Regions from separate parts of the Nocardia sp. NPDC058244 genome, predicted to be linked through region 2. Evidence: predicted binding sites of a transcription regulator. Region 2 holds the regulator's gene; the other holds the start of a gene.
The links. The regulator HspR, encoded in region 2, represses chaperone genes until heat shock. The targets are predictions, from matches to a motif close to ANNTGAGTNNNNNNNACTCANNT.
Positions count from the first base shown of each region.

Region 1: lon (endopeptidase La) is a predicted target of HspR. The motif match lies at 2,245-2,267, and genes of this name have one in related genera.

Region 1 covers NZ_JBHVWX010000001.1:124,524-128,944, forward strand. The annotation lists gene ACFVW6_RS00570 (hypothetical protein) at 54-1,019, opposite strand; gene ACFVW6_RS00575 (hypothetical protein) at 1,016-2,101, opposite strand; gene lon (endopeptidase La) at 2,282-4,421, shown strand, end outside.
Region 2 covers NZ_JBHVWX010000001.1:415,380-419,800, forward strand. The annotation lists gene grpE (nucleotide exchange factor GrpE) at 1-236, shown strand, start outside; gene dnaJ (molecular chaperone DnaJ) at 261-1,442, shown strand; gene ACFVW6_RS01900 (heat shock protein transcriptional repressor HspR) at 1,574-1,921, shown strand; gene ACFVW6_RS01905 (FAD-binding oxidoreductase) at 2,526-3,695, shown strand; gene ACFVW6_RS01910 (FAD-binding oxidoreductase) at 3,692-4,421, opposite strand, start outside.

The DNA.
Region 1 (4,421 bases), 290 kb from region 2:
GCGCGGCCTCCCCGGATCACTCCGGGGAGGCTTCGTTGTTTCACGACGTCGTTTCACGGCGCGTACGCGGCCCAGTCCGGCCGGTTCAGCAGGTCCAGATAGCGTTCGCTCATCCGCGCCCACCCGGTGGGCTCCGCGCGCCGCACGTAGTCGGCCAGGGTGCCCACGTGCCGGTAGCGGTCGGTCGACGGCTCCAAGCGCGCTACCTGTCTCGAGTGCGCGTCGAGCACCCGCGCCGCCGCCGGATACTCGTCGAGCGTGAGACCCGCTCCCGCGCAGTAGGTCATCGCCGACAGCAGCACGGTGGTGTGGTGGACGAGGTCGAGATCGGGGTCGTCGGCGGTGATCGCGGTGGCGAGGTCGGCCGCGATCGCGACCTTCCCCGCGACATACCCGTCGAGATAACTGCCCCGGCACGAATTACGCAACAACCAGTCCCGGACGGTCGAACCTCGGTGCTCGCACAGCTTCTCGACCACGATCTCCCGCCCCCACTCGTCGACCCGTGGGCCGAGCCACAGCAGCGCGGCGGTCCCGTCCCGGCACCGCGCCAACGCGTCGACGACCAAGCGTGAGAAGGCATCCGACAGCAATCCGATCGTCCGCAACAGCGGAATATCGGTGTCGTCGGGCACCGTGCCGAGCAGCGCCAGCCCGATCCGCACCGCGCACCGATCCGTTCCCCGGCGCACCAGCCAGCGCCCGGTCGCCCGCACCCGCTCGGCGTCGACGCGCAGCGCCGCGGCCACCACGTGCTCGTTCCGGTACGGCGGGACGTGCACGCGGTGGCAGTCCGCGGCCAGGTCGACCGGTGACCGTGCGGGGTCACCGAAATGCGCGTCGAGGAGCGCGGCCAGCGCCATGCCCTCGGCTCGCCGGTGCCCGGAATGCGAAGGGGCGGCGCCGAAGCCGTGCCACGGATCGTCGGGAAAGGGATACCCCTCCTGCGGCAGCGGCGCTTCCGGCGACTCGCGATGCAAGCGCATCGCGTGGTCGAACAGCGAAACCGGCGCCGTCATGACGTGAAGGGGGCGAGGTCGAGCCGCGCGCCGACCGCCTGCCGCAGCCACAGCACCCGGAAATCGCCCCGCGCCAAACCGGTTCGCGCAGTCGCTTCCCATTCCGGCTGGTTCAGCAAAGTGAGGTACCGGTCGATTGCCTGCTCCCTGCCCCGCCACTCCCGTGTCGACGGCCGCAGGAGGTAGTCGGCGAGGTTCGCAAGATTCCCGTAGCGATGGGTTGTCGGTGCCAGGCGCGCCACATGTTTCGAGTGCGCCGCCAGGACGTTCGGCGCCGCCGGATACTCGTCGAGCGTGAGACCCATTCCCGCGCAGTCGGTCATCGCGGACAGCAGGACACCGGTGTGGTGGACGAGGTCGAGATCGGGGTCGTCGCCGGTGATCACGCTGGCGAGGTCGGCCGCAATCGCGACCTCGGCCGCGAAGTACTGGTTGTGGTACTCCCCGTTGCATGATCGCCGCAACAGCCAATCCCGGGCGTGCACACCGTAAGCGGCGCACAGCTTTTCGACGACAGTGACGCGGCCCCAACCTTCGACGCGGTCACCGAGCCACAGCAGTCCGGACAATGCGCCCCGGCAACGCGCCATCGTGTCCACCACGAGCGGACCGAAACCCTCCGACAGCAGCCCGATCGTCTGCAACAGCGGGATGTCGCCGCCCTCGGGCGCGGTTTCGAGCAGTGCCAGTCCAATCGTCACCGCACAGCGATCGGTGCCCCGCCGGACGAGCCACCGGCCGGTCCGGCGGACCCGCTCGATCTCCACCCGCCGGGCCGCGGCGACCACATGCTCGGTCCGAAACAGCGGGACGTGCACCTGATGACACGCGTCGGCCAGGTCGGCGGGCGTGCTGGCGGGATCGGCGAAATGCGCGTCGAGCAGGGCCGCGAGGTCGAGACCTACGGTCCGTCGATCTTTCGGGCGGCGTGGTGTGTCCCCGCGCCCGTGCCATGACTCATCGGGGTAGGGATCTCCGCTCCGCTCCAGCGGCGCGTCGGGTGATTCTCGATGCAGGCGCATCGCGTGGTCGAACAGGGAGGTCGGCGATCCGGGCAATTCCGTCCCGGTCACGTCGCGCATCAGGCGCGGGGGGACTCGATTCGATCAGTCATGGCGCTGATGCTGTCACACCGGGCGGAGTCCGGACAAGCCCTGGTCGGGACGGTCGAATGTTCGCCGTCAGTGAACCGGGGCACGGGCCGGAACAAACGGGTACCCGACTGGGTTGAGTCAGCAAAGCTCAACTTTGGAAGGGTCGACATGACTACAGCTCAGAACCTGCCGGTGCTGTTCCTGACCGATCCGATCGTGCTGCCGGGCATGGTCGTGCCCATCGAATTGGACGAATCCGCGCAGGCCGCCATCGACGCCGCGCAGGCCGGGAAGACCGGCGCCGTGCTCGTCGCGCCCCGGCTGGACGAAGGGTACGCCTCCTACGGCGTCGTCGCCTCGATCGAGCAGGTCGGGCGCATGCGCGGTGGCGCTCCCGCCGCCGTATTGAAGGCCGAGCGCAGGGCGCGGATCGGGCACGGCGTGACCGGGCCCGGCGCCGCCCTGTGGGTGGAGGCCGAACCGGTCGAGGAGGTGGCGCCCGACGAGCGGACCACCGAGCTGGCCGCCGAATACAAGAAGCTGGTCGTCGCGGTGCTGCAGCGTCGGGAGGCGTGGCAGATCATCGACATCGTCAACCAGCTCGACAACCCCGACGCCATCGCCGACACGGCGGGCTACGCGCCGTACCTGTCCAACGAGCAGAAACGGGAACTGCTCGAGACCCCGGATGTCGTCACCCGGCTGACCAAGCAGATCGAGTGGATCACCGAGCACATCGCCGAGGTGGAGGTCACCGACAAGATCTCCGAGGACGTCCGCGAGGGCATGGAGAAGAGCCAGCGCGAGTTCCTGCTGCGCCAGCAGCTCAACGCCATCCGCAAGGAACTCGGCGAGGACGAACCCGACGGCGCCGACGACTACCGCGCCCGCGTGGAGAACGCCGACCTGCCCGAGAACGTGCGCGCCGAGGCGCTGCGCGAGGTCGGCAGGCTGGAGCGGGCCAGCGACCAGAGCCCGGAATCGGGCTGGATCCGCACCTGGCTCGACACCGTGCTCGACCTGCCGTGGACGGTGAAGACCGAGGACAGCACCGACGTCTCGGCCGCCCGTGCCGTGCTCGACGCCGATCACCACGGCCTGGACGAGGTGAAGGACCGCATGGTCGAGTACCTGGCGGTGCGTTCGCGCCGGGCCGCCCGTGGCCTCGAGGTCGTCGGTGGACGCGGCTCGGGCGCGGTGCTCGTGCTGGTCGGTCCGCCCGGTGTCGGCAAGACCTCGCTGGGTGAGTCGGTCGCGAAGGCGCTGGGCCGCAAGTTCGTTCGCGTCGCCCTGGGCGGCGTGCGCGACGAGGCCGAGATCCGGGGCCACCGGCGCACCTACGTGGGCGCGCTGCCCGGCCGGATCGTGCGCGCGGTGAAGGAGGCGGGGTCGATGAATCCCGTCGTGCTGCTGGACGAGATCGACAAGGTCGGCTCCGACTTCCGCGGTGACCCGGCGGCGGCGCTGCTCGAGGTCCTCGACCCCGCGCAGAACCACACCTTCCGCGATCACTACCTGGACCTGGACCTCGACCTGTCGAACGTGCTGTTCATCGCGACGGCCAATGTCATGGACACCATCCCCGGCCCGCTGCTGGACCGGATGGAGCTCATCACCGTCGACGGCTACACCGAGGCCGACAAGGTGGCCATCGCCCGCGACTTCCTGGTGCCCCGGCAGCTGGAACGCAACGCGCTGACCGCCGAGGAGGTCTCGATCACCGACGCGGCGCTGCGCGAGATCGCGGCGAACTACACCCGCGAGGCGGGCGTGCGCCAGATGGAGCGACTGGTGGCGAAAGCCTTGCGCAAGGCGGCGACCCGCCTGGTCGCGGGCGAGGCCGGTCGCCCGGACGAGCGGACGCTGGTCGACAACGGTTCGCTCGGTGCGGGCGCCGTGCTCGGGTACGACCCCGGGCTCGGTTACGACAACGTCATCGACATCGAGTCCGGCCCACAGCCGGCCGGTCGGCCGACGAGTCTCGTGGTCGACGTCGACAACCTGACCGACTACCTCGGCCGTCCCCGCTTCACCCCGGACTCGGTGGAACGCACCGCCGTCCCCGGCGTGGCGACGGGTCTGGCGGTCACCGGTGCCGGTGGCGATGTGCTCTACATCGAGGCCAACGCCGCCGAGGGCGAGCGCGCCCTGACCCTGACCGGCCAGCTGGGCGACGTCATGAAGGAATCGGCGCAGATCGCGCTGACCTACGTGCGCTCGCACCTGGCGGAGATCGGCATCGAGCCGAAGGTCCTCGACCGCAACATCCACATCCACTTCCCGGCGGGTGCGGTGCCCAAGGACGGAC
Region 2 (4,421 bases):
AGACCGCGCTGACCAAGCAGGGTCTCGTCGAATTCGGTGGCGTCGGTGACCCGTTCGACCCCACGCTGCACGAGGCCGTGCAGCACGAGGGTTCGGGCGCGGATCCGGTGATCGGCCTGGTCATGCGCAAGGGCTATCGGTTCGGCGACCGGGTGCTTCGGCACGCGCTGGTCGGGGTAACCGATGCCGAGGCCGTGGGGGCATCGGATTCGGATGCCGACGGCGACACTCAATAACAACTCGAGAGGAGGAGATGCCCGGTGAGCCAACGGGAGTGGATCGAGAAGGACTTCTACAAGGAGCTGGGTGTCTCCTCCGGCGCCTCGCAGGACGAGATCAAGAAGGCCTACCGCAAGCTCGCCCGCGACCTGCACCCGGACTCCAACCCGGGTGACACCAAGGCCGAGGAGCGGTTCAAGGCGGTCAGCGAGGCCAATGCCGTGCTGTCGGATCCGGCCAAGCGCAAGGAGTACGACGAGACGCGTCGCCTGTTCGCGGGCGGCGGCGGGCGCGGCTACGGCGGCGGCGGGTTCACCCCCGGCGCCGGCGGCGGCTTCTCGCAGGACTTCAACATCGGTGACATCTTCGGCCAGGCCGGCGGCGCCGGTGCGGGCGACGGTGGGCTCGGCGATCTGCTGGGCGGGCTGTTCAACCGGGGCGGCGCGCGGGGCGCGAGCCGTCCGCGCCGTGGCTCCGATGTGGAGACCGAGACGACGCTGGGCTTCCGCGAGGCGGCGCAGGGTGTCACCGTTCCGCTGCGGATGACCAGTCCGTCGCCGTGCACCACGTGTCACGGCAGCGGCGCCAAGCCGGGCACCAGCCCGCGAGTGTGTCCGCACTGCAACGGTTCCGGTGTGGTCAGCCGCAATCAGGGCGCGTTCGGTTTCAGCGAGCCCTGTGACGACTGCCGCGGCACCGGGTCGATCATCGACGACCCCTGCACCGACTGCTCGGGCACCGGCATCCAGAACCGGACCCGCACCATCACGGTGCGGATTCCGCCGGGTGTCAGTGACGGGCAGAAGATCCGGCTGGCCGGGCAGGGCGAAGCTGGCCTGCGTGGGGCGCCCTCGGGCGACCTCTACGTGACCGTGCACGTCAGCCAGGACAAGGTGTTCGGCCGTCAGGGCGACGACCTCACCCTGGTGCTCCCGGTGAGCTACAGCGAATTGGTGCTGGGGACAACTGTTTCCGTGCCGACGCTGGACGGCCGGGTCGGCGTGAAGGTGCCGCCGGGCACCGCCGACGGGCGTATCCTGCGGGTACGCGGTCGTGGTGTGCCCAAGCGCGGCGCGGCGGGCGGCGCCGGTGACCTGCTGGTCACGGTGAAGGTCGCGGTTCCGCAGAACCTGGACTCCGACGCCACCGATGCGCTCAAGCGCTATCAGGAGGCCGAGCGGGCCGGTGGCTTCGATCCGCGTGCGGGATGGGCGGGTGCTTGATGGCCCCGCGCATCGAGCTCAGCGCCCGGAGGAGGTAGCGCAGCGTGACCACGGAGGGCGTCGGGAGAGGCGCAGATCAGGATCGGGCTCCGAAGTCCGCGTCGGGTGGGACCTCGCGTGCCGAGTTCTTCATGATCTCGGTGGCGGCTCAGCTGGCGGGTATGCACGCGCAGACGCTGCGCACGTACGACCGGCTGGGTTTGGTCACCCCCCAACGCACTTCGGGTGGCGGACGCCGGTACTCGGCCCGCGACGTCGAGCTGCTGCGCGAAGTGCAGCGGCTGTCGCAGGACGAGGGCGTCAACCTCGCCGGCATCAAGCGCATCATCGAGCTCACCAATCAGGTGGAGGCGCTGCAACAGCGCGTCGAGGAGATGAGCGCCGAGCTGGAGCAGTTGCGGGCGGGCTACCGGCCCGACCTGTCACCGCCCCAGCGCAGCACCGCGCTCGTGGTCTGGCAGCCACGGCACCGACGCTGAGTTCCATGTTTCGACCGGGCCCCCGGTTCGCGATCCGCTCCCGCGGTCGCGGGCCGGGGGCTCGGTCAATCCCCGGCGACCGGCTGGTGATTCTCCAGCAACCTCTTTATTCGTGATCTTGCTCCGGGTGTCACCCGGTGCAACGCTGTGAGGTGGGGATATATCTCGGAACCATCACGGAAGTTTGCTGGAAGGACGCTGAATTCGGACCAATCGGAGCCTGTTTCCGCAGGAGAATCCCGGCGCTCCGACCCACCCTTCCCGCGTGTCGCGGCACGGCGCGTCGGATTTCGGGGCCTCGGATTCGTAGCGGAAGGGTCGCTCTACCAGGCACATCGGTGCGGGATTGATGCTTTTGCGGGCAAGATCAGCAAAGTGTGAGGTAGCGTTCACCCGTCTTTAACGATCTTGAGGTATGTTTTCAGGTGATACTGATGAGTACCGTATGGTTTTTAGAGAATTACACTCGTGATGTTTAAGAGTACGATTACGAAGCTGGCAAACCTCGCCTAGACTTCTCGCATCGGCTGCTGACGAGTGTCCTCCCAGCCCGTCACTCGCCGGCGCGGCTAGCGTTCGATGGCGAAACGAGGTTGTGACACATATGGATTCGCGGACTGTCGCTTTGATCCGAACTACGTTCAAGGCGGTTGCTGCGGAAGACGGTGGGCCCGAGAAGCTAGCCAGGTCGTTCTACTCGATCCTGTTCACGGACTATCCCGGCGTCCGCGACTACTTCCCGGCCGCCATGGACTCCCAGCGTGACCGGCTCGTCAAGGCGATCTCCTACGCACTCGACCGGCTGGAAGAGCCGGACAAGCTGCTTCCCTTCCTGGCCCAGCTCGGGCGCGATCACCGCAAGTACGGCGTGCAACCCGCGCACTACGTCGCGGTCGCCAACTCGCTGAAGTCGGCCATGCGCCAATTCGCCGGCACCGAGATGTGGACCGACGAGGTCGCCAGCGCCTGGGACGAGGGTCTGGCCACCATCAGCGGCGCGATGATCAGCGCCGCCGACAAGGAGACGACGCCCGCCGCCTGGAGCGCGACCGTGGTCGAACGCCGGGAGGTGCTGCGCAATCTCGCGGTCATCCGGGTGCAGCTCGATCAGCCGATGCAGTACGCGGCGGGCCAGTACCTCAGCGTCCAGGTGCCGGCGCGGCCCCGGATGTGGCGCTACCTCTCCCCGGCCAACCCCGCGAACGCCAACGGCGAGATCGAGTTCCACGTGCGCAGCGTGCTCGGCGGCTGGGTGAGCCCGGCCATGGTCTCGCACACCACCGTCGGCGACCAGTGGCTGCTCGGATCGCCGCTCGGCGGGCTCGGCGTGCCCCGCAACACCAAGCGCAAGATGCTGATGGTCGGCTGCGGCACCGGCATCGCGCCGCTGCGCGCGCAGATCATGGCGATGGCCCAGCGCCGGGTGAACCCGAAGGTCCACCTGTTCGTCGGCGGCCACCACCCCTGCGACCTCTACGACCTGCAGGTCCTGAGCCAGCTGGCCATCGCCAACAAGTGGCTCACCGTCACCCCGGTCAGCGAGAGCGACGAGAACCCCTGGTGGTTCTACGATTCCGGCGAACCCCAGGCCGAACTCCCCGGCCTCGAACCCCGGATGACCGGCCAGATCGGCAAGGTCGTCGCCAGCTACGGCCCCTGGGCCGACCGCGACGTCCAGATCGTCGGCTCGCCCTCCATGGTCCAGACCACCAAGTTCCGCCTGATGGCCGCGGGCACGCAGGCCAAGTCGATCCGCCACGACCCCCTGTTCTAGGCCCCCTCGGCGGTGATGTTCGCCGGGGGAGTGCCGGATTCGATCAGCCGGTCGACCGTGGTGCGGACCATGGCGGGGGAGCCGCAGACCAGGACCTGCTGACCGAACGGGCCGTGCGCGGCGGCCACATCCGCGAGCGTGCCGTGCAGCATCTCGGCGGGGGCGAAGCCGATGTCGACGCGGGAGTGCTCGTGCCATTCGTCGCGGATCGACGGATCGTCGGGGCTCTCGACCACGGGAATCACCGTCAGCCAGGGCAATTCGCCGGACAGCAGGAACAGCATGTCCGAGGCGTAGAGGTCGCGCGGGGAGCGGCCACCGTAGAACAGGTACGTGCGCGGCGGATTCTCCCGCCGGGCCAGCTCGAGGATCTGGGCGCGCATCGGCGCCAGACCGGTCCCGCCCGCGATCATCACCACCTCGGTGGCCTCGGGATCGACGTGGAAGACGCCGTAGGGCGCGTTGATCCGCCACTGATCGCCGGGCTTGGTGTCGGCGACGATCGAACTCGAGCACCAGCCGCCGGGCACCGTGCGCACGTGGAATTCCAGCTTGCCGTCCAGCGAGGGCGGCAGCGCGGGGGAGAGCCTGCGCCGCACGCCGGGATGCTGGGGCACCTCCACCTCGACCGAACCGCCCGCCGCGAACGGCACGAAGTCGCCGATCAGCCGGATCACGGCGATGTCGTTGCGCAGACGGTGGTGGCCGACGACAGTCGCCGTCCAG